DNA from 2 places in the Xanthomonas sp. NCPPB 3174 genome. Region 2 is predicted to be linked to the other one. Evidence: riboswitches for the same ligand, from Rfam matches in the RefSeq annotation. Region 2 holds a riboswitch; the other holds the start of a gene.
What was found. Region 2 has a riboswitch for cobalamin ahead of btuB (TonB-dependent vitamin B12 receptor). Riboswitches for the same ligand answer to the same signal wherever they lie in the genome.
Positions count from the first base shown of each region.

Region 1: linked by a shared signal. The riboswitch ahead of AC1PK7_RS20230 (ribonucleoside-diphosphate reductase subunit alpha) and the one ahead of btuB (TonB-dependent vitamin B12 receptor) in region 2 are both predicted to bind cobalamin.

Region 1 is NZ_CM161517.1:4,685,322-4,697,038, forward strand. It holds gene AC1PK7_RS20230 (ribonucleoside-diphosphate reductase subunit alpha) at 10-2,424, opposite strand; cobalamin riboswitch at 2,606-2,824, opposite strand; gene AC1PK7_RS20235 (hypothetical protein) at 3,013-3,540, opposite strand; gene ompR (osmolarity response regulator transcription factor OmpR) at 3,719-4,447, shown strand; gene AC1PK7_RS20245 (ATP-binding protein) at 4,444-5,712, shown strand; gene AC1PK7_RS20250 (alpha/beta hydrolase) at 5,788-6,711, shown strand; gene AC1PK7_RS20255 (SIR2 family NAD-dependent protein deacylase) at 6,746-7,516, opposite strand; gene AC1PK7_RS20260 (organic hydroperoxide resistance protein) at 7,703-8,134, opposite strand; gene AC1PK7_RS20265 (MarR family winged helix-turn-helix transcriptional regulator) at 8,221-8,679, opposite strand; gene AC1PK7_RS20270 (hypothetical protein) at 8,820-9,218, shown strand; gene zapE (cell division protein ZapE) at 9,241-10,338, opposite strand; gene AC1PK7_RS20280 (alpha/beta hydrolase) at 10,335-11,000, opposite strand; gene AC1PK7_RS20285 (EamA family transporter) at 11,087-11,717, shown strand, end outside.
Region 2 is NZ_CM161517.1:4,306,448-4,318,164, forward strand. It holds gene AC1PK7_RS18500 (phasin family protein) at 56-433, shown strand; gene bioD (dethiobiotin synthase) at 699-1,388, opposite strand; gene AC1PK7_RS18510 (GAF domain-containing protein) at 1,509-1,991, shown strand; gene AC1PK7_RS18515 (TfoX/Sxy family protein) at 1,988-2,416, shown strand; cobalamin riboswitch at 2,442-2,659, shown strand; gene btuB (TonB-dependent vitamin B12 receptor) at 2,774-4,645, shown strand; gene gph (phosphoglycolate phosphatase) at 5,130-5,783, opposite strand; gene dinB (DNA polymerase IV) at 6,092-7,153, opposite strand; gene fabA (3-hydroxyacyl-[acyl-carrier-protein] dehydratase FabA) at 7,363-7,878, shown strand; gene fabB (beta-ketoacyl-ACP synthase I) at 7,878-9,086, shown strand; gene AC1PK7_RS18545 (SH3 domain-containing protein) at 9,133-9,993, opposite strand; gene AC1PK7_RS18550 (M3 family metallopeptidase) at 10,328-11,717, opposite strand, start outside.

The sequences.
Region 1 (11,717 bases), 380 kb from region 2:
CGCCGGCGATCAGCTCGAGCACCACTCGCACTCGCTGATGTCGATGTCGTTGGAACGCACGTAGTAGGTGGTCTTCAGGCCTTCCTTCCATGCGGTCATGTGCAGGTCCAGCAGGGTGCTGGCGCGGATGCCGCTGGGCACGTAGAAGTTGAAGCTGATCGACTGGTCGACGTGGCGCTGGCGGCGCGCGTTCTGGCGCACGCTGGCGAACTGGTCGACCTTGTAGGCGCCCTTCTCGTAGTACGGATAGGTGTCCACGGTCAGCCCCGGCGCCACCACCGGACGGCGGAAGTCCTTCTTCTCTTCGTAGTAGAACGCGCTGTAGATCGGGTCGATCGACGCGGTGGAGCCGGCGATCTGCGCGGTGCTCATGTTCGGTGCCACCGCCACCATCCAGGCGTTGCGCACGCCGTGCACGCTCACCTGCGCGGCCAGTTCCTGCCACTCGGCGCTGTCGTAGCCGCGCTTGGTGAAGTACTCGCCGTTCTGCCAGTCGCTGCCCTTGAACACCTTGTACGCGCCCTTCTCCTTGGCCAGCGCCAGGCTCGCCTGGATGGTCAGGTAGTTGATGCGCTCGTACAGCGAATCGCTGTACGCCTCGGCCTCCGGCGAATTCCAGTCGATGCCCTTCTGCGCCAGCAGGTGGTGCCAGCCGAAGGTGCCCAGGCCGATCGCGCGGTACTTCTGGTTGGTGATGGTGGCCTGCGGCACCGGCAGCTCGTTGAGGTCGATGACGTTGTCGAGCATGCGCACCTGGACGCGGATCAGCCGCTCCAGGATGTCCGGCGACAGCAGGTCCGGCTGCGCGGTGACCGCACGGCCCAGGTTCACCGAGGACAGGTTGCACACGACGAAGTCGCCGGCCTGCTTGGTGGTGACGATCTGGTCGCCGCTGATCATCTCCTGGATGACCCGCGTCGGGCTCATGTTCTGCAGGATCTCGGTGCACAGGTTGCTGGAATACACCATGCCCTGGTGCTTGTTCGGGTTCATGCGATTGACTTCGTCGCGATAGAACATGAACGGGTTGCCGGTCTCCAGCTGGCTGACCATGATCCGCTTGAACATGTCGATGGCCTTGACCACCTTGCGGCCGATGCGCTCGTCGGCCACCACTTCCTCGTAGCGGGCGCGGAAGCTGCCTTCGCCGCGCTTCTCGTCGAAGAAGTCCTGCAGGTACCAGCCCTTGACCTCCTTCACCTCGTGCGGGTCGAACAGGTACCACTCGCCGCGGCGCTCCACCGCTTCCATGAAGATGTCCGGCACGCACACCGCGGTGAACACGTCGTGCGCGCGCAGGCGCTGGTCGCCGTTGTTCAGGCGCAGGTCCAGGAACGCCTCGATGTCGCGGTGCCAGATGTCCAGGTACACGGCGATGGCGCCCTTGCGCTGGCCGAGCTGGTCCACCGACACGGCGGTGTTGTTGAGCTGCTTGATCCACGGCACCACGCCGCCGCTGGAGTTCTTCACGCCGCGGATCGCCGAGCCGGACGAACGCACATAGCCCAGGTAGGCGCCGACGCCGCCGCCGTGCTTGGACACGCGCGCCACGTCGGTGTTGGAGTCGTAGATGCCCTGCAGGCTGTCGTCGACGGTGTCGATGAAGCAGCTCGACAGCTGCCCGCCGATCTTGCCGGCGTTGGCCAGGGTCGGCGTGGCCACGGTCATGTACAGGTTGGACAGCGCCCAGTAGGCCTCGCCGACCAACTGCATGCGGCGCTCGCGCGGCTTCTCGTCCTGCATCAGGTACAGGGCGATGGTCAGCCAGCGCTCCTGCGGCAGTTCGTAGACCTTGCGCGAGTTGTCGGTGGCCAGGTAACGCGTGGCCAGCAGGTACAGGCCGTTGTAGGCGAACAGCTTGTCGCGCTCCGGATCGATCATGCGGCCGGCTTCGGCCAGTTCGTCCTTGGAGTAGTTCTTGAGGATGTCGATCGAGTACACGCCGCGGTCGGCCAGGCTTTCCTGCAGGCCGACGTAGGAGCCGTACTTCTCGCCGGCATCGTAGAAACGGTTCTTGCTGGCGCGCTTGTACAGGCGGTCCAGGTACAGGCGCGCGGCGAAGTACTCCCACTCCGGCGTGGCGATGTCCACACGCGACTCGGCCTCGCGGATCAGGTAGTCGACCATGTCGTCGGCCGACAGGCTTTCCTTCTTCTCGATGAAGGCGAAGGCCTTGCGCTCGTAGTCGCTCACGTCCAGCTGCGGGAACTCGGCGTGGATCCGGTCCAGGGTGCGCTGCAGGCGCGAGCGGTCGAAGGCCATGCGGCGGTTGCCGCCGTCCTTGACGATCCAGGTCACGGCGCGCTGGTCGTTGCTCGGCTCGCTGCTGGCCGTCGGCTCCGGCTGGGCAGTGGCGGCAGCGGTCGTGGGGTCGACGGCGGCGTCGACGGACGCGGTGGCCGGCAGGCTGTGGGTCTGGCTCATGAAGGTCTCCAAGCGTGGTGCACGCGGCCGCCCGACCCTCGCAGGCAGCGGTCCGACCGGGTTCGCAGGTGGGCGGGCGGTGTCGCGAAGACTGCAAACGGCGCAGGCACCGGGCCTGCGGGCGGTCATCGCTGCACCGACCCTCTCCCCCCGGAGAGCGCGCGGTCGGCGCCGCGCGGTGTGCTTCGCGCGGCTGTCGGCAGGTCTTCGGGCTGATGGGCAACGGCCGTGGCCGGTTCCTAGCCCGTCGCTTCCCAAGGCGGGCGCCTCAGTGCGGATGACGGGTTCGTTCCCAATTACCGCTGCGGGGCAGCGCCGGAGTTGGCGTTGGCACGCCGCACCGGCTTCCCTTTTGATCCCGCGGCTTGTGGCCGCCGGAACCGACCACCCCAAGATAGTGGGGTCGGTCGGCGACGTCAACGCTAAATATGGGTGGAATTACGAAAACCTAAGCCTGGCAACGGTTTGCCGCCGGCAGTCGATTGCGGTCCCGCCGCGACGGCCGTTCACGGCCGTGACGGGGCCGTGAAGCCGGCCGCGGCCAGGGGCGTTGGCGCTCCCGGACGGCCCCCGACACCGCCGCCTCGCCTAGGGCCGGCACGGCACCACCGCGCCGCTGGCGTCGGTGCAGGTGCCGGTGTGGACGACGCTGCCGTCCTGCACGCTGGTGCTGCCCTGGTAGCTGCCCTGTGTGCCCGCGACGCTGCTCTGGCGGCTGCCGCTGAGGGTGCCGTCGGCGGCGCGAGCCAGGCTGCCGCTGCTGCTGGCAGTGGCGCCGTCGGCGCCTTGCACGCTGGCGCTGCCCTGGCGGCTGGCGCTGCCGTCGGCGTTGCGGTCGGCACTGCCCTGGCGCGTGGCGCTGCCGCCGGCGGCCGTCGTGCGGGTGGCGGCGCTGCTGGCGCTGGCGTTGCCCTGGCCGTCGGCCTGCCATTGGCGGGCGCGCTGCACGCTGCCGTGGGCGCCGCTGGCGCTGGCCTGCACGGCCGCGTGGCGGGCGCCATCGGCGCCGCCGGCGGTGCGCGTGCGGGTGTGCTCGCGTGCCGGTGCACTGGGCGCGACCAGAACGCTGGCGGCCAGCGCCAGCAGCAAGGGAGTGATGCGACGGGACAGCGACATGGTGTTCTCCGGTGACGGCAGCGGCGTGCTGCCAGGCATCACCGTAGTCACGGCGCCGGCGCGCGGGGCGCCGGATCGGCCAGCGGATGTTGCCGCAGGCCACGGCGGAAACATCCGCTTACAGATACGCCGCCATCGCCGTTGCCGCCAGGCCGCGGCGCAGCCGATAGTGGCGTCCATGCACGATGCCGCGCCCGCTCCCCGCCTGCTGCTGGTCGACGACGACGACCGCCTGCGCGCCCTGCTGTGCCGCTACCTGGAAAGCCAGGGCTTCGCGGTCAAGGCGGTGGCCGACGGCGTGCAACTGCAGCAGGCGCTGGCGCGCGGCCACTACGACCTGGTGGTGCTGGACCTGATGCTGCCCGGCGAGAACGGCCTGGAGATCTGCCGACGCTTGCGCGGCCAGGGCGACCACACCCCGATCGTGATGCTGACCGCCAAGGGCGACGAGATCGACCGCATCGTCGGCCTGGAGATCGGCGCCGACGACTACCTGCCCAAGCCGGTCAACCCGCGCGAGCTGCTGGCGCGGATCCGCGCGGTGCTGCGCCGTACCCGCCCGGGCGGCGCCGGCGCGCCGCAGCCGGACGGCGGCGAGATCGGCTTCGGCCGCTTCCGCCTGCACCTGGGACGGCGCGAACTGCGGCGCGACGGCGAACCGCTGAAGCTCACCACCGCCGAGTTCGCGGTGCTGTCGGTGCTGCTGCGGCACCCGCAGCAGCCGCTGAGCCGCGACCGCCTGTCCAGCCTGGCGCACGGCCGCGAATACGAACCGCTGGGCCGCAGCATCGACGTGATCGTGGCGCGGCTGCGCAAGCTGCTGGAAGACGACGTGCGCACGCCGCGGCTGATCCAGACGGTGTGGGGCGTGGGCTATGTGTACGTACCGCCGGAGCCGCAGGCATGAGCGCGCCTGCCTTCCGCGCCAGCGGCTGGCCGCGCAGCCTGTTCGGGCAACTGGCGCTGGTGATCGCGCTGGTGCTGGCCGGCGCCGGCCTGCTGGCGCTGCTGCTCGGCCGCGAACTGGCGTTGCGCCCGGCAGCGCAGCAGCAACTGCGCGTGCTGCACGGCTTCGCCAATGTCGCCGAGGCGCTGCAGCGCTCGCCGGCCGCCGCGGCGCTGGCGCCGGCGTTGCGCGAGGCCGGGCTGCAACTGCGCAGCGCGCCGCCCACGGCCAATGCCGCCGGCCCGCTGGTCGACGCCGTGCAGCGCCGCGCGGCCGACCAGCTCGGCCCCGGGCGCGCGTTGCGGCGCGACGCCGACGGCACCCTGTGGCTGCAGTTGGCCACGCCCACGCCGCTGTGGATCGCGTTCTCCAGCCAGCCGCGCGGACACGGCCTGCGGCGATTTTCGGTGGCGATGCTGGCCGGCTGCGCGCTGCTGGTCTGGCTTGCCGCTGCGCTGGTCGCGCGGCGGCTGGTGCGGCCGCTGCGGCAACTGGCGCAGGCCGCGCCGCACCTGGTGCGCGGCGAAGACGCCGGACCGATCGCCACCGGCGGCCCGCGCGAAGTCGCCGCGCTGGCGCAGGCGCTCACCGCGGCCAGCGCCGACGTGCGCCAGGCCGCGGCCGAGCGTGCGCTGCTGCTGGCCGGCATCTCCCACGACCTGCGCACCCCGCTGACCCGGCTGCAGTACGCGCTGGCGCTGCTGCCGCAGGTGGAGCCGGAACTGCGCGAGGGCATGGAGCGCGACATCGGCGAGATCGACGCGATCCTGGCGCAGTTCATCGCCTACGCCCGCGACGGCCGCGACGAACCCGCCGTGGCCCTGGACCTGGCCGACCTCTGCCGGCAGGCGCTGGGCGCGGCGCAACCTGGCTGGGAGGCCGTCCTGCCCGCGCAAGCACCGCTGCACGGGCGGCCGCTGGCGCTGCAGCGCGCGCTCGGCAACCTCATCGGCAACGCCGAACGGCACGGCGCCGCGCCGTTCCAGCTGCGCCTGCACAGCGACGGCGGCGATGGCTGGCGCATCGAGGTGCGCGACCACGGCCCCGGCCTGGACCCGGCGCTGGCGGCGCGCGCGCTGCAGCCGTTCGTGCACGGCGGCCATGGCGGCAGCGGACTGGGCCTGGCGATCGTCGAGCGCATCGCCCGCCAGCATCGCGGCGCGTTGCTGCTGCAGCCCATCGCCCCACACGGCTTGTGCGCCACCCTGCACCTGCGCCCGGCCTGAACCGGCGCATGTCGGCGCCTACACCGGCCGGCCGCGCCACGCCCTCCCTCGCCGTCCTTCAAGGAGTGATCCGTCATGCGCCTGTCCCGCCCGTCGCCCACCCATTGCCTGCTCGCCCTGGCGCTGCTGTTGCCGGCGCTGACCATCACGCCTGCCCACGCCCAGGACGGGCGCCTGCGCGCACGCCTGCTGCAGCGTCTGCAGGGCGATCGCGCCGACACCGCGCGTGCGCCACTGCCCGCCGGCGCGCAAGTGCTGCGCGATGTCGCCTACGGCCCGGATCCGGCGCAGCGCATGGACGTGTACCTGCCGGCCGGCGCGCGCCAGGCGCCGCTGCTGGTGATGGTGCACGGCGGCGGCTGGGCCGATGGCGACAAGGACAACCCCGGCGTGGCCGCCAACAAGGTCGCGCACTGGCTGCCGCAGGGCCATGTGCTGGTGTCGCTGAACTACCGCCTGCTGCCGCAGGCGACGCCGCTGCAGCAGGCGCAGGACGTGGCGCGCGCGGTCGCGCGGATCCAGCAGCTGGCGCCGCAGTGGGGCGCCGATCCGGCGCGGCTGGTGCTGATGGGCCACTCGGCCGGCGCGCACCTGGTGAGCCTGCTCGACCTGTCGCCGGACCTGCTGGCGCAGGCCGGGGCGCGCCGACCGCTGGGCACGGTAGCGCTGGACAGTGCGGCGATGGACGTGGAGCAGGTGATGCAGCAACGGCATCTGCCGCTGTACGACCGCGCCTTCGGCAGCGTGCGCAGCGACTGGATCGCCGCCTCGCCGTACCACGTCATGGGCGCCAGCGCGCCGCCGCTGCTGGCGGTGTGCTCCAGCCGCCGTGCCGATGCCTGCGCGCAGGCAAGCCACCTGGCCGCCAAGGCCAACGCCCGCGGCATCCGCGTCGAGGTGCTGCCGCAGGATGCCAGCCACGCGGAGATCAACCGCGACCTGGGCCTGCCCTCGGCCTACACCGCGGCGGTGGACGCGTTCCTGCACACACTGCGCTGAGCGCCGCGCGCGGCTCCCGCGGCCGGCAACGCGCTCAGGCCACCATGCACTGCTGCAGCAGCAACGGCAGCGCCACCGCGGCGCTGTCGCGCCAGTGCAGATCCGCACGGGCCGACAAAGCACTGGGTTCGGGATTGATCTCGACCACGCAGGCGCCGCGCTCCTTGGCCTGCAGCGGCAGGCTGGCGGCCGGATAGACCAGGCCGGAACTGCCGATCACCAGCACCAGGTCGGCGGTGTCGGCCGCAGTCTGCGCGCGCGCCCACTCCGCCGCCGGCAACGCTTCGCCGAACCACACCACGCCCGGGCGCACCGTGCCGCCGCAGGCCGCGCACACCGGCGGCGCCAGGCGCTGGCTGGGGGTGTGCACGTCGATCGGCGGCAGCAAGCCGCGCCAGGGCTGGCCGCAGTCGCTGCAGCGCAGCGCCGACAGGCGGCCGTGCACGTGCGCGGCGACCTCGCTGCCGGCGCGCTGGTGCAGGTCGTCCACGTTCTGGGTCACCAGGGTGGTGTGGCGGACCTCGGCCAGGCGCGCCAGCGCCAGGTGTCCGGCGTGCGGCTGGGCCTGCGCCACGATCGCCGTGCGCCAGCGGTACCAGCCCCAGACCAGGGCCGGGTCGGCACGCCAGGCATCCTCGGTGGCCAGTTGCTCGGGATCGAAGCGCGACCACAGGCTGTCGTCCTGGCCACGGAAGGTCGGCACCCCGCTCTCGGCGGACATGCCGGCACCGGTCAGCACCAGCAGACGGCGCGCGCCCTGGATGAAGGCGGCGACGGTCTCGGCGTTGTAGGCGGAACTGAGCATGGCGCGCTCGATTTGACGAAGCGCACACTATTGCATCGCCGCAGGGCGGCCTCAATGTGCACGGCAGCACGCGCAGGCGCCCGCAACAGGAACGGGCGGCCACTGGCCGCCCGTTCGCGTGTCGCGTGTCGCGTGTCGCGTGTTGCCCTGGACCGGCGCAGGCGCCGGCCCGGACCTCCGGCTGGCTCAGTCGAGCACGACCAGCTTGACGTCGATGTTGCCGCGGGTGGCGTTGGAGTACGGGCACACCTGGTGGGCCTTCTCCACCAGCGATTCCAGCGTCGCACGCTCCAGGCCCGGCACGGCGATGCGCAGTTCCACGGCGATGCCGAAGCCGCCCGGGATCTGGCCGATGCCGACGTGGCCTTCGATGCTCGGCTCGGCCGGCAGCTTCACCTTCTCCTGGCCGGCGACGAACTTCAGCGCGCCGATGAAGCAGGCCGAGTAGCCGGCCGCGAACAGCTGCTCCGGGTTGGTGCCGTCGCCGCCAGCGCCGCCCAGCTCGCGCGGGGTCGACAGCTTGACGTCCAGCGCCTTGTCCGGGGTGGCGGCGCGGCCGTCGCGGCCCCCGGTGGCGGTGGCAGTGGCGGTGTAGGCGATGGTGGTCGGTGAAGCCATGGTGGTTCTCCTTGGAGGGCGGCGCCGCGGCGCCATGGGGTAGAGGGATGGGGTAGAGGGGACTGCGCGATCGGGTCGGGAACCGCTCAGGCCGCGGCCTGCAACTTGCCGCGGACCTCTTCCAGGTCGTGCTTGAGCCGGGTCAGTTGCTGCAGGTCGCAAGCGACCGCGCACAGCACGCCTTCCGGCACCGCCTGCGCGCTCGTGCGCAGCGCCTGGCCATCGGCGGTCAACGCGATCAGCACGCGGCGCTCGTCATCGGCGGCGCGGCGGCGGGTCAGCAGGCCGATCGCCTCCAGGCGCTTGAGCAACGGGGTCAGCGTGGCCGAATCCAGGAACAGCTTCTCGCCGATCTCCGACACGCTGCGCTGGTCCTGCTCCCACAGCACCAGCATCACCAGGTACTGCGGATAGGTCAGGCCGAGGTCGCGCAGCAGCCCGCGGTAGAGCTTGTGCATGGCCAGGTTGGCCGAATACAGCGCGAAGCACAGCTGGGTGTCCAGCTTCAGCAGGGCGGTGGCGTCGGGGGGAGTAGTGCGGTCCATGGGCGCCAAATTACATAGTTCACGATTTAATAGCAAGCGATATTTTTACCCCGCCGACTCCTCGCTTAAGCGGGCGCCGCCCTCCCCTCGCGCGGCCAGCGGCGCAGGACTACGCTGCGCGCAACTCGAGGAGCTTCCGCATGCGCGCATCGTTCCTGCTGCTGGCCGCGCTCGGCGCTGCCCCCTTGGTGTCCAAGGCCGTGCCCAACACGCTGCCCGCCGGCCCAGTGCTGGTCGGTGCCGGCGCCGACGCGCTGGCCCGCGAAACCCGGCGCCAGTGCCCCGGCGTGCCGACCGACCGGCTCACCCCGGCCGATCTGCTCGATGCCGAGGAGACGTTTCGCGATGGGCTGTCCGCGGCGCAGCGCCAGGCCATGGACCGGCAGCTGCCGAAGGACGGCGCGTCCGGGCCGGCGCGCTGCGCGCACAGCGCAGGCGCGGCCAGTTGCCCAGCGGCCGCCTATCTGGAAGAGATCGCCGGCGCGGGCCTGATGCCGCGCTTCGTCGCCGGGCTGTGTGCGCCCGGCGCGGTGCGCTGAGCGTCCGCAGACGCTCCTGCGCTCAGACCCGGTGCGCCGCCGCCAGGTACTCGGCGCTCTGCATTTCGATCAGGCGCGAGGCGGTGCGCTCGAACGCACCGGCCAGGCGCTCGCCGGTGTACAGCAGCGGCGGCGGATCCTGCGCGGTGCAGACCAGGTTGACGTGGCGGTCGTACAGCTCGTCGATCAGGTTGACGAAGCGCCGCGCCGCATCCTCGTTCATGCGGTCGAAATGCGGGATGCCACCGAGCAGCACGGTGGTGAACTCGTGCGCGATCTCGATGTAGTCGCTGGGACCGCGCGGGCCTTCGCACAAGGCGACGAAATCGAACCAGACGATGCTCTTGCCGCGCGCGCGCACCGGGATCTTGCGCCCTTCCAGTTCGATGTTGCCGCGGCGCGCCTCGGCATTGCCGGTCAGCGCGCCCCAGCGCTCGCCCAGCCAGGCATCGCTGTCCTCGGCCAGCGGCGCGCGGTACACCGGCGAGCGGGTCAGCGCGCGCATGCGGTAGTCCTCGGTGCCTTCGGCGTACAGCTCCACGCAATAGGTCTGCAGCAGGCCGATCGCCGGCAGGAAGCTCTCGCGCTGCAGGCCGTTGAGGTACAGGTTCTGCGGCGCGGTGTTGGAGGTGGTGACCAGGGTCACGCCCTCGGCGAACAGGCGTTCGAGCAGGCGCGACAGCAGCATCGCATCGCCGATGTCGGTGACGAAGAACTCGTCCAGTACCAGCACGCGCAACCGGCTGCGCCACTCCTGGGCGATCTTCGCCAGCGGATCGCTCTGCCCGGCGTGTTCGCGCAGGCGCTCGTGCACGCCGCGCATGAAGCGGTGGAAATGCGTGCGGTATTTCCGCGCGATCGGCAGGCCGTCGTAGAACAGATCGACCAGGAAGGTCTTGCCGCGGCCGACCCCACCCCAGAAGTACAGGCCGCGCACCGGCTCGGGCTTCTTCCAGAACGCCGACAGACGGTCCAGCCAGCCCTCCTGGTCGCCGTCCACGATCGCGGTATGGATGCGGTCCAGTTCCGCCAGCGCCGCGTGCTGGGCCGGATCGTCGCGCCAGTCGCCGCGCGCCACGCCCTCGGCGTAGCGCTGCGACGGCAATGCCGCCGCGCTCACGCCTGCGCCGCCGGCAGCCAGGCCTTGACCGCGTGCTGCAGGGCGCCGCGCAGGTCGATCAGCTTGCGATGGAAGAAATGGCTGGTGTCGGGCATGCGCACCAGTTGCGGTTGCGCCTGCAGCGTGTCCAGCCAGTCGTACACGGCCTGCGGGTCGACGATCTCGTCGGCCTCGCCCTGGATCACCAGCCACTGCGGCGGCGGCGCCATGTCGGAGAAATCCCAGCGCCCGGCCGGCGGCGCGATCGAGATCAGCACCTGCGGCTGCAGCGCGGCGCTGGCGCGCAGCGAGACGTAGGCGCCGAAGCTGAAACCGGCCAGCCACAGCGCGTCGTGCGGACGCTGATCGCGGACCCAGGCGGCCACCGCGGCCAGGTCCTGCTGCTCGCCTTCGCCGTGGTCGAAGCTGCCGGCGGAGGCGCCGACGCTGCGGAAGTTGAAGCGCACCACGCGCACGCCCAGTTCGCGCAGCGCGCGCGCGACCATCGTCACCACCTTGTTGTGCATGCTGCCGCCCTCGGTGGACAGCGGATGGCAGACGATGGCGGTGACCGGCAGCGCGGGGACGTCGGCATCGGGCAGATCGACCGCGGCCTCGATCGGGCCGGCGGGGCCTTGCAGGGTCAGCGCGCCGGAAGCGGTGGGGAAAGCAGGAGAAGTCATGCGGTCATAATACCGGGGCTGGGTCGCGGCCACATGCCGATGCGGTGCACGCAGCGTTCTTTTTCCTCCCGATCCGGATCCTGCGTGTGGCGTTCGTCCTGCTGAGTGTGGTGTGCAGCGTGCTGGTCTCGGCGCTGCTGAAGCTGGCGCCGCAACGGCGCATCGACCTGGCCCAGGCAGTGACCTGGAACTACCTGGCGGCGCTGCTGCTGTGCGCCGCGCTGCTGCACCCGCCGCTGGCCGCGCTGGGCGACGCGCAGACGCCGTGGGTGGCGCTGTTGGGCCTGGGCGTGCTGCTGCCGGGCATCTTCCTGGTGCTGGGCCATGCGGTGGCCAGCGCCGGCATCGTGCGCACCGACGCGGCGCAACGGCTGTCGCTGCTGCTGTCGCTGGCGGCGGCCTTCCTGTGGTTCGGTGAACGCGCCAACGGCGCCAAGCTGGCCGGCCTGGCGCTGGGCCTGCTGGCGATCGCCGGCATCGTGCAGCGGCCGGACGCGACGCCGCGCCGCGCCGCAGGCACCGCGCAGTGGCTGCTGCTGGTGTGGGTCGGCTTCGCCGCGATCGACGTGCTGCTCAAGCGCATCGCCCTGGCCGGCACACCGTTTGCCGCTTCGCTGCTGGTGGCCTTCGCGCTGGCCTTCGTGCTGCTGGGCGTGCAGCTGTGGCGCCACCTGCGCGGCACCGCCCCGCTGGCCTGGCGCAACCTCGGCGCCGGCC
Region 2 (11,717 bases):
AGAATGGGCGTATGTTGCACCGCAACAGCAGTCGGCATTCCAACGGAGTTGCATGATGTCCGCTCAATTCAACGACCAGTTCAGCAGCTACACCCAGCAGTTCGCCGCTGCCGCGGCGCGTGCCAACCGCCTGGCGCTGGAGAGCGCCGAGAGCGTGTTCGGCGTGCAGTTGAAGACCTTCGAGAAGAACGTGTCGGCCACCACCGGCTTCCTCGGCGAACTGACCGAGGCGCGCGACCTGGGCACCGTGCAGGCGCTGTGGCCGAAGGGCCTGCAGATCGCCCGCGACAACTTCGAGCGGCTGGCCACGGCCAACCAGGAAGTGTTCGGCCTGGGCCTGAAGACCTCCGAGGCCATCGGCCAGCTCGCCAAGCACCAGTTCGAGGCGGCGACCGAACAGGCCGCGCCCAAGGCCAAGCCCGCCGCGAAGTAACACCCGATTCGACGTCGCTGCGGTCCGCCGCCCGACGCACCCTCGGTCTGCATGGGTCCCTCCCCCCGTGCAACCCCCAGGCCCGGTAGATCCCTCCCTCTACCGGGCCTTTTTTTGTGGGTGGGATTTGGGATTGGGGATTCGGGATTGGTTGATCCCTTGCGCTTCGGCATCCCTGATTTCCTTTTGGGGCTGCAGCACTGGCGCTTCATTGGTTGGGGCCGTCGGGACTGAAGTCCCTCCAACACAACCCGCCCGGTGTCGATCAGCCCGGCGACATGCCCGCCCACGGCTGCAACTGCGCTGCCAACTGCTCGGCCTGCGGTTGCGGCCGGTACGGCAACCGCCCCCAGCACGGCATCGGCAGGCGCGCGCGCAGCATCGCCATGTTGTCGTCGATGCGCTCCATCGCCGGGTCGATCTCGTTGCCGATCCAGCCAATGCACTGCAGGCCGTCGGCGGCGATCGCCGCGGCGCTGAGCCGGGCGTGGTTGAGGCAGCCCAGGCGCAGGCCGACCACCAGCACCACCGGCAGCCGCAGCGCCCGCGCCAGATCGGCCTGGTCCAGCGTCGCCGACAGCGGCGCCGCCCAGCCACCCACGCCTTCCACCACCACCACGTCGGCCTGCGCGCGCAGGCGGTCGAACGCGGCCGCGATCGGCGCCAGCTCCATCTGCACGCCGGCATCGGCGGCGGCCAGTTCCGGCGCCAGCGGCAGCGGCAGCGCGTACGGATTGAGATCGTCATAGCGCGGGCGTGGCGTGCTGGCCTCCTGCAGGGCCAGTGCGTCCTCATTGCGCCAGCCCTCGGCCTCGCGCGTGCAGCCGCTGGCCACCGGCTTCATGCCCACCGCGCGCTGGCCGCGCGCGCGCAGGGCATGCAGCAGCGCAGTGCTGGCGATGGTCTTGCCGATGCCGGTATCGGTGCCGGTGACGTAGAAGGCGGGAACAGCCATGCGAACGAAACCCTGTCGGTTGGCCGGCGGGACGCGCGGCGGCGCGCAGGATAGCCGGGCCCGCCGCGCGCGTCAGCCGCCGCGGTGCCGGCGGACGCAGCGCGCTGCTAGACTCGCGCGATGTTCGCCTCGTCCTCGCTCACCGGCAGCAAGCCGGAACAGTACGCCCAGTTGCTCGACCAGGCCCGCGCCCTGGTCGCCGGGGAGCCCGACCGCATCGCCAATGCCGCCAATCTGGCGGCGCTGGTGTACCACGCGCTGCCGCGGCTGAACTGGGTGGGTTTCTACCTCTACGACGGCAAGGAACTGGTGGTCGGGCCGTTCCAGGGCCTGCCGGCCTGCGTGCGCATTCCGCTGCACAAGGGCGTGTGCGGTGCGGCCGCCAGCAGCGGCCAGACCCAGCGCATCGACGACGTGGAGGCGTTTCCCGGGCACATCGCCTGCGATGCGGCCTCGCGTTCGGAACTGGTGGTGCCGCTGCTGCGCGACGGCGCGCTGGTCGGCGTGTTCGACCTGGACAGCCCCGACCTGGCCCGGTTCGACGCCGACGATCAGCGCGGCCTGGAAGCGATCGCCCAGGTCTTCGTCGACAGCCTGCGATGAGCACCACCAAGCTGCGCAACATCGGCCCCAAGAGCGCGGCGTGGCTGCGCCAGGTCGGCGTGCGCACGCAGCAGGACCTGGAGGCGGCCGGTGCGGTCGGCGCCTTCGTCAAGGTCAAGCGCGCCGGCTTCAAGCCCAGCCTCAACCTGCTGTACTCGCTGGAAGGCGCGCTCAGCGGCTGCCACTGGCAGGAACTGTCCGAGGCGCGGCGCGCGCAGTTGCTGGGCGACCTGGAAACCGCGACGGCGGCGCTGCCGGCGCAGCGCGGCCTGCCGGTCGCCGGGCCGGTGGCGACCACCCACTTCGACCGCGACGACACGCACGGCGACGATGACGCCGACGGCGCCTACGCGCAGGACACGCACGACACGCCGGTGGGCGACCGCCACGGCGACGACGACGGCCACGGCGCCCACGCCGACTGAGCCGCGCGGGCAGCGGCGATCGCGTACAATCGCGCCGCTTCAAGGTGACCCGCCGGCTCCGGCCAGCGGGTTGAAACGGGAAGCCGGTGCGTCTTGCGACAAGGCCGGCGCTGCCCCCGCAACGGTAAGCGATCCGCGCTGACGACCTGCGCCACTGTGCCCTGGGCATGGGAAGGCGTCGCAGCCGGGAGGTCCGCCTCCCTGATCGCCAGCCCGGAGACCGGCCTTGCAGTTCACTGGTTGCGATGCGGAGGGCGTCGCGGCGTGCCGCGCCGTGTCCGGCGCCGTCCGCTTGCACCTTCCGTTCGCGGCTCCCTTGCCGTCACAGCGCGCAGCCGCGCGCCGGAGTTGCCACCCATGTCGTCCCGCCTGCTTTCGGTCGCGATCGCGTCCGCCCTGTCCCTGCCCGCGCTGGCCCACGCCGCCGATGCCGCCACCGACCTCGACCAGGTCCTGGTCACCGCCACCCGCACCCAGATTTCCGTGGAGGACAGCGTGGTGCCGGCGCAGGTCATCGACCGCGCCGAGATCGAGCGCAGCCAGGCCACGTCGCTGGCGCAGTTGCTGCAGGGCCGCGCCGGCATCGGCGTCTCCAACCAGGGCGGCCTGGGCAAGCTGACCACGCTGAACCTGCGCGGCAGCGAATCGGACCACGTGCTGGTGCTGGTGGACGGCGTGCGCATCGGCTCGGCCAGCGCCGGCCTGGCCGCGTTCCAGGACCTGCCGCTGAGCCAGATCGAGCGCATCGAGATCGTGCGCGGGCCGCGGTCGAGCCTGTACGGCTCCGACGCGATCGGCGGCGTCATCCAGATCTTCACCCGCCGCGGCGGCCAGGGCTTCCAGCAGAACCTGAGCCTGGGCGGCGGCAACCATGGCCTGCGCGAGGCCGGCGCCGGCTTCAGCAACCGCGGCGAGCGCGGCTGGCTGGCCGTGCAGGGCGGCTACCAGAAGACCGACGGCATCAATGCCTGCAACGGCTCGGCCACGCTGTTCGCCGGCTGCTTCGTCGACCAGCCCGACCGCGACGGCTACCGCAACGTCTCGCTGAGCGCGCGCGGCGGCTACGCGCTGACCGACACGCTGCGCGTCGAAGGCCAGGCGCTTAACATCGACAGCCGCAACGAGTACGACGGCGATCCGCTGTTCGCCGGCAACGAGGCCGACAACACCCAGCAGGTGTTCAGCGGCAAGCTCGACTGGACGCCCTCCGATCGCCTGCACCTGGCCGCGCAACTGGGCCGCAACGTCGACGACGCCGACAGCTACTACCGTGCGCCGGGCGCGCGCACGCGCAGCTTCGTCAGCACCTTCGACAGCCGCCGCGACACCGCCGCGCTGCAGGGCGACATCACCCTGGCCGAAGGCCACCTGCTCAGCGTCGGCAGCGACTGGCAGCGCGAGCACGTCACCAGCACCACCGCCTTCGACGTCGACAGCCGCGACAACACCGGCGTGTTCGCCGAGTACCAGGGCCGCTTCGGCGCGCAGCAGGTGCAGGCCAGCGTGCGCAGCGACGACAACGAACAGTTCGGCGAGCACACCACCGGCAGCCTCGGCTGGGGCCTGTCGCTGGCGCATGGCCTCAAGCTCACCGCCAGCGTCGGCACCGGCTTCAAGGCGCCGACCTTCAACGACCTGTACTACCCGTTCGCCGGCAATCCGGCGTTGAAGCCGGAACGCTCCAAGAGCGGCAACCTCGGCATTGCGCAGTACGCCGACAGCTGGAACTGGACCTTCAACGCCTACGAGACCCGGGTCAAGGACCTGATCTCCTACGACGCGGTCAGCTTCCTGCCGGTCAACGTGGACGAGGCACGCATCCGCGGCGCCGAACTGACCGGCTATGCGCTGCTGGCCGGCTGGGAACTGTCGGCGCAGCTGAGCCACACCGATCCGCGCAACCGCAGCGACGGCGACAACCGCGACAACTGGCTGGCGCGCCGCGCGCAGAACACCGCGCGCCTGGACGTGGACCGCGGCATCGGCCCGGTCAAGCTCGGCGTCACCGTGTTCGGCAGCGGCCACCGCTTCGACGACGCGGCCAACCGCGTGCGCCTGGCCGGCTACGGCACCGTCGACCTGCGCGCGGAATACGCCTTCACCCCGGACTGGACACTGCAGGCCAAGGCCAGCAACGTGTTCGATCGCGACTACCAGACGGTGAACTGGTACAACCAGCCGGGCCGCGAATACGCGCTGACCCTGCGTTACGCGCCAGCGGCGCGCTGAGCCGGCGCCCCGCGCTGCGCCAGCCGGCGTGGCGCGGGGCAACGGCGCGGCCACAACACGCGTCTTTTTTGTAGGAGCGGCTTCAGCCGCGATGGGCTTTCCGGGAAGCCCGTCGCGGCTGAAGCAGCTCCTACGAAAGGCGGCATGTGCGACCACACCGCATGTAGATGCGCGCATTCGCAAAGCAGGCATGCGCGACGCATCGCGCAATTGGTCGCTCGCGATAAGGGCCGCTGGCTGCCGAACGCAAACAGCCGCCCTCGTGCTCATGCATCGCGGCACCACCTGACAGTGCGATGCGCGCTACGCGCCCGGCCCCTCACCCCAACCCCTCTCCCGGGGGGAGAGGGGCGTCCTGCGTCATGCGCTGCAGGCGCGGCTTCAGCCGCGACGGGCTTTCTCGGGAACGCCCGTCGCGGCTGAAGCCGCTCCTACAAGCGCATCCCGATCGTTGCGCTAGTCCTCGGTGCTTGCCGCAGTCGTATCAACGCAGCTGCAGCAGCTCGCGCAGATCGTCCATCAGCAGCACCACGTCGGCCGTGGCCAGATCCAGGTCGCGCGGATAGCCGTAGCGCACCAGCGCCACCGGCATGCCGGCGGCGTGCCCGGCCTGCAGGTCGGTCCCCGAATCGCCGACCATCAGACAGCGCGCCGGCGGCTGCGCGAACTGCTGCGCCAGGTGCAGCAACGGCACCGGGCTGGGCTTGCGCTCGGGCAGGCTGTCGCCGCCCAGGACCGCGGAAAACAGCTCGGCCACGCCCAGATGCTGCAGCAGCGGTGGCACCATCGCCGCCGGCTTGTTGGTGCACAGCGCCAGCGTCACGCCTTCCGCGTGCAGGTGCGTCAGCGCGTCCGCCGCCCCCGGATACAGCCGCGGACTGCGCAACAGGCACTCGGCGTAGTGGCGCATGAAGGTCGGCATCACCGCATCGATCGGCGTGGTATCCCCGGCATGCCGCCAGGCGGCCTCGACCAGCTTGCGCACGCCCTCGCCGATCCAGCCGAGCACGGTCGCCTCCGGCACCCGCGGCAGGCCGAAGTCGACCAGGGTGCGGTTCAGCGCCTCGGCGATGTCGGCGCCGCTGTCGACCAGGGTGCCGTCGAGGTCGAACACCACCACTGCATACGGAAACGTCATGTCGTGCCAGGACAGGGAAGAAGTGTGCATTGTAGGTGGCGCACGGCCGGTATGCGGTCGCGACAAGGCCGATCAGCATGGCCAGACGATGAAGTCCGTGCTCCAATCCTTGCACGCACATGTGGGAGGGACTTCAGTCCCGACACGGGATGGGCAAAGGCCACGTTCCCGGTTCGCTCGCGTATCCCCTGGCGTTTAATCCACGCACGGCGAGGATGCGGCTGCCAACTTGGCATCCTCAACGACGACAACCCGCTTCAATCCACGTACGAGGCAGAACATGCTTACAGCCTCCGCGCGTGACCACCTCAACCGAACAAGCGCCCCTGCGCCTGTGCGGGTGTGGGTTCGTGAAAGCCGGACAGGCCCACGCCGACCAGGCGGTAGCGGGTGGACGCCGGCAGGTCCACGCGCGCGCGCAGCGCCAGGGCGATGTCGATCAAGGTCTGCAGCGACTCCGGCGGCTGCTCGGGAGTAAAGCTGCGGGTGAGGATGCGGAACTGCGCGGTCTTCAGCTTCAGCACCACCGTGCGCGCGATGCGCTCGGTGCGGCGGGTGGCGTTCCAGGTCTTCTCCGCCAGTTGCCGGATCGCCGGCTCCAGCGCGTCCAGCGCCAGGTCTTCGGCGAAGGTGTCCTCGGAGGAGATCGACTGCACCGGCTGGTCCGACTCCACCGGGCGTTCGTCGATGCCGCGCGCGCGTTGATACAGGCGCAGGCCGAAGCTGCCGAAGCGCGCTTCCAGTTCGGCCTCGCTGCGCGCGCGCAGGTCGCCGACGGTGGCGATGCCCAGTTCCGCCAGCTTGCCCTCCATCACCTTGCCCACGCCGGGCACTTTGTTCACCGGCAACGGGGTCAGGAAGGCTTCCACGCGATGCGGGCGGATCACGAACTGGCCATCGGGCTTGCGCCAGTCCGAGGCGATCTTGGCCAGGAACTTGTTCGGCGCGATCCCGGCCGAGGCGGTCAGTTCGGTTTCGGCGCGGATCTGCGCACGGATGGTCTGGGCGATCTCGGTGGCGGTGCGCAATTCGCCCTTTGGCTCGGTGACGTCCAGGTAGGCCTCGTCCAGCGACAGCGGCTCGATCAGGTCGGTGTGACGCTGGAAGATCTCGCGCACCTGCCGCGACACCGCCTTGTAGCGGGCGAAATCCGGCGGCACGAAGATCGCGTCCGGGCACAGCCGCTCGGCGCGCAGCGCCGGCATCGCCGAGCGCACGCCGAACACCCGCGCCTCGTAGGAGGCGGCGCACACCACCGAGCGCATGCCGCGCCAGGCCACCACCACCGGCTTGCCGCGCAGCGCGGGATCGTCACGCTGCTCCACGGACGCGTAGAACGCATCCATGTCGACGTGAATGATCTTGCGCATCGACCCCCTACCCTACGCCTGCGAACGGTGTGCGCATGATAAGCCTGGCACTGCGCACGGACTGAGAATGCGCGCCTTGATCCGGCGCAGTGTGCGCGCCGTCGCCGCTGCCGACACTACGCGTGCGTACGGATAAAACGTTTGATTGAACGCGCAAGGCTCATGCACTCTTGCGCGCCTCGACTGTCTGGCCTGGGAATGTTCCGTTCATGAGTCGTCTGTCTTCCTATTCGCGCGAGCAATTGCTCGCCAGCGCACGCGGCGAGTTGTTCGGCGCCAACGCCGGGCGCCTGCCCAACGATCCGATGCTGATGTTCGACCGCATCGTCGCCATCGACGAGACCGGCGGCGCGCACGGCAAGGGCGTGATCCGCGCCGAGCTGGATATCCGCCCGGACCTGTGGTTCTTCGGCTGCCATTTCATCGGCGATCCGGTGATGCCCGGCTGCCTGGGCCTGGATGCGATGTGGCAGCTGACCGGCTTCTTCCTGACCTGGCTGGGCGCGCCCGGCCGCGGGCGTGCGCTGGGCGTGGGCGAAGTGAAGTTCACCGGGCAGGTGCTGCCGAGCGCCAAGCAGGTGGTGTACGAGATCGACATCAGCCGGGTGATCAACCGCAAGCTGGTCATGGCGGTGGCCGATGGCCGCATGTCGGTGGATGGGCGCGAGATCTATACCGCCAAGGACATGCGCGTGGGCCTGTTCACGTCGACGGAGGCGTTCTGATGCGGCGCGTGGTCATTACCGGAATGGGCATCACGTCGTGCCTGGGCAACGATCTGGACAGCGTGGCGCGCGCATTGCGCGAAGGTCAGTCCGGCATCCGCCACAACCCGCAGGCGGTGGAAGCCGGCCTGCGCAGCCAGGTCGGCGGCGATGTGCAACTGGACCTGGACGCGGCGATCGACCGCAAGCTCAAGCGCTTCATGGGCGATGCCTCGGCCTACGCCTACCTGGCGCTGCGCGATGCGCTGGCCGATGCCGGCCTGGACGAGGCGGCGATCAGCGACCCGCGGATCGGCCTGATCGCCGGCTCCGGCGGCGGCTCCAGCCACTGGCAGGTGGAAGCGGCGGACCTGCTGCGCAACCGCGGCGTGCGCAAGGTCGGCCCGTACATGGTGCCGCGCACGATGTGTTCGGCGGTCTCGGCCAGCCTGGCCACCGCGTTCAAGATCAAGGGCGTGAGCTACTCGCTGTCGGCCGCCTGCGCGACCTCGGCGCACTGCATCGGCGCAGCGGCGGACCTGATCCGCCATGGTCAGCAGGACGTGATGTTCGCCGGTGGCGGCGAAGAGCTGGACTGGACCATGAGCCTGATGTTCGACGCCATGGGCGCGCTGTCCACCGGCTTCAACGACACGCCGGCGGTGGCCTCGCGGCCCTACGACGCCGCGCGCGACGGCTTCGTCATCGCCGGCGGCGGCGGCATGCTGGTGCTGGAGGACTACGACCATGCGGTGGCGCGCGGCGCGCGCATCCATGCCGAACTGGTCGGCTACGGCGTGACCTCCGACGGCGCCGACATGGTCGCCCCGTCCGGCGAAGGTGCGGTGCGCTGCATGCGCATGGCGCTGCAGGGCGTGGACGCGCCGATCGACTATCTCAACACCCACGGCACCTCGACGCCGCTGGGCGATGTCACCGAGCTGGATGCGGTGCGCGCGGTGTTCGGCGATGCGGTGCCGCCGCTGTCCTCGACCAAGGCGCTGTCCGGGCATTCGCTGGGCGCGGCCAGCGTGCACGAGGCGATCTACTGCCTGCTGATGCTGCGCGACGGCTTCATCGCCGGCTCGGCCAACATCGACACGCTGGATCCGCGCGCCGAGGGCTTCCCGATCGTGCGCGAAAGCCGCGATGCGGACTTGCGCACGGTGATGTCCAACAGCTTCGGCTTCGGCGGCACCAACGCCGCGCTGGTGTTCGCCAAGCCCTGAGCGGGGCTACGCGCGCACGCTGCCGGCACCGGCAGCGTGCCGCGCCTCAACGCTCCAGCTGCCTGACGTCGCGACGCCCGGTGTCGTCGTCCTTGTGCGCTTCCGGCTTGGCCGGTGGCGCTGAAGGCGGAGGCGGCGGCGGAGGTGGTGGCGGTGGAGGTGGCGGCGAACTCGGCTTCGGCGGATGCCGCTCGACCCACTGGATCGTCGCCGGCGACGGCGGCCACGCCGGCGATGCCGACGGCGCGGACGCAGGGGGCGACACCGGCTGCAGTCCCATCGATTCGCGCTGGCGGCGGTCGCTGTCCTGGCGTTGCAACTCCTTCGCCAATTCCTTGTTGTAGCGGGGATTGAGCGCGTCCGGCGGCGGGATCCGATGCATCCGCTCGCCGGGCGGCGTCCATGCCGGCGTGGCGCTCACGGCCTCGGAGGCAGACGCCGCTGGTGGCGGCGCCCGCCATTGCGGCGCCAACTGCCGCTGCAACGGGGCCGGAATCTGCGCCGGGCCGGCCGCGGCCGTTGCGCTTTCCAGCGGCCGATAGCGCGCGCGTTCACGCGCCCACGGCTGACCGCGATAGTGCGTGTCCCAATAGCGATCCAGCGCAAAGCCGACGGTGGGCACGCCGGGTGCGATGCCCTGTTCCTGTGCACTGAAATCGATCGCGCCGGCCGGCAGCCAGCCGCGTTTTTCGCGCCAACTGACATCGCACCAGGCCCAGTCGCGGGTGCAGCCATGCACCCGCAGCGCGTCGTCGGTGACCGGCATGGCCACCCGCGGATACTCCGGCGCCGGGCCGGCACGCAGGCTGGCGCCGATGCGCACGGTGCCACTGCCGTCCTGCGCCAGCGCCAGCGCCGGCGCGGCCATGCTCAACAGCAACGGCGTCCACCACCCTGCTCGCTTCATGCGGCCCTCCTTGTGCGGTGCGGCGGTTTCCTGCGCCGCGATCACGGCGGCGAAGATCGCCGTGCCGCGGCGTCCTGTTCTAGCACGGAGGAGCCGGGATTGGGGATTGGGGATTGGGGATTGGGGGCGGTAGCGTGCTGGGCGGAGCCAACGCATTGGCAAGCGATTTTCTGCGGGAGCGGCTCTTGTCCCCTTTTGTGGGATCGGCCGCGACGGGCGTTACCGGTAATGCTCCGTCGCGGCTGAAGCCGCTCCTACAACAAAGCCAGAAGCGCTGGAAATGCCTTGCACTCGCGAAAAATCACATCCCCAATCCCGAATCACAAATCCCCGCTTATCCCGCCATGCCGCTGTGCCGCAGCAGCGCTTCCAGCTCCGGCGCACGGCCGCGGAAGGCGGTGAAGTTCTCCAGCGCCGGGCGGCTGCCGCCGCGCGAGAGGATCTCGCGCAGAAAGCGCGCGCCAGTGTCCGCCAACTGATCCGGCGCTTCCTCGAATGCGGCATACGCGTCGGCGCTGAGCACCTCGGCCCACTTGTAGCTGTAGTAGCCGGCCGCATAGCCGCCGGCGAAGATGTGGTTGAACTGGTGCGGGAAGCGATTCCAGGCCGGCGGACGGTTCACCGCCACGGCGTCGCGCACGCGCTCAAGCAACTGCAGCACGCTGTCGGACTGCGCATCGAAGCTGTGGTGCAACTGCATGTCGAACAGCGCGAACTCGAGTTGGCGCACGGTGAACATGCCGCTCTGGTAGTTCTTCGCCGCCAGCATCTTGTCGAACAGCGCGCGCGGCAGCGGCTCGCCGCTGTCCACGTGCGCGGTCATCGCCTGCAGGCGCGGCCATTCCCAGCAGAAGTTCTCCATGAACTGGCTGGGCAGTTCCACCGCGTCCCATTCCACGCCGTTGATGCCGGCCACGCCCAGTTCGCCGACTTGGGTCAGCAATTGGTGCAATCCATGGCCCATCTCGTGGAACAGGGTGGTGACCTCGTTGTGGGTGAAGGTGGCCGGCTTGCCGTCGCTGCCGCGGCCGAAGTTGCACACCAGGTACACCAGCGGGGTCTGCACGCCGTCGGCGCGTTCGCGGCGGTTGCGGCAGTCGTCCATCCAGGCGCCGCCGCGCTTGCCTTCGCGCGCGTACAGGTCCAGATAGAACTGCCCGACCAGGCGCCCCTGCCCGTCGCTGAGGCGGAAGAAGCGCACGTCCGGATGCCACACTGGCGCGCTGTCGGCCTCCACGCGCAAGCCGTACAGGTCGTGGATCAGCCCAAACAGGCCGTCCAGCACCTTGGGCTCGGTGAAGTAGCGCTTCACCTCCTGCTCGGAGAAGCTGTAGCGCGCCTGCTTCAGTTTTTCGCTGACGTAGGCCAGATCCCAGGCTTCCAGCGTGTCCAGGCCCAGGTGCTCGCGCGCGAACTGCTCCAACTCGGCGCGATCGCGCTGCGCGTAGGGCTTGGCGCGTGCGGCCAGGTCGTGCAGGAACTCCAGCACCTGTGCCGGATCCTGCGCCATCTTCGTCGCCAGCGAATACTCGGCGTAGCTGGCGAAGCCGAGCAGGGCCGCCAGTTCGTGACGCAGGGCGAGGATGCGGCCGATCGCCGCGCTGTTGTCCAGCGCCGCATCGCCGAACTCCGAGGCGCGGATCGCGTTGGCGCGGTACAGCGTCTCGCGCAGGGCGCGGTCTTCGGCGTACATCTGCACCGGCAGGTAGCAGGGCATCTGCAGG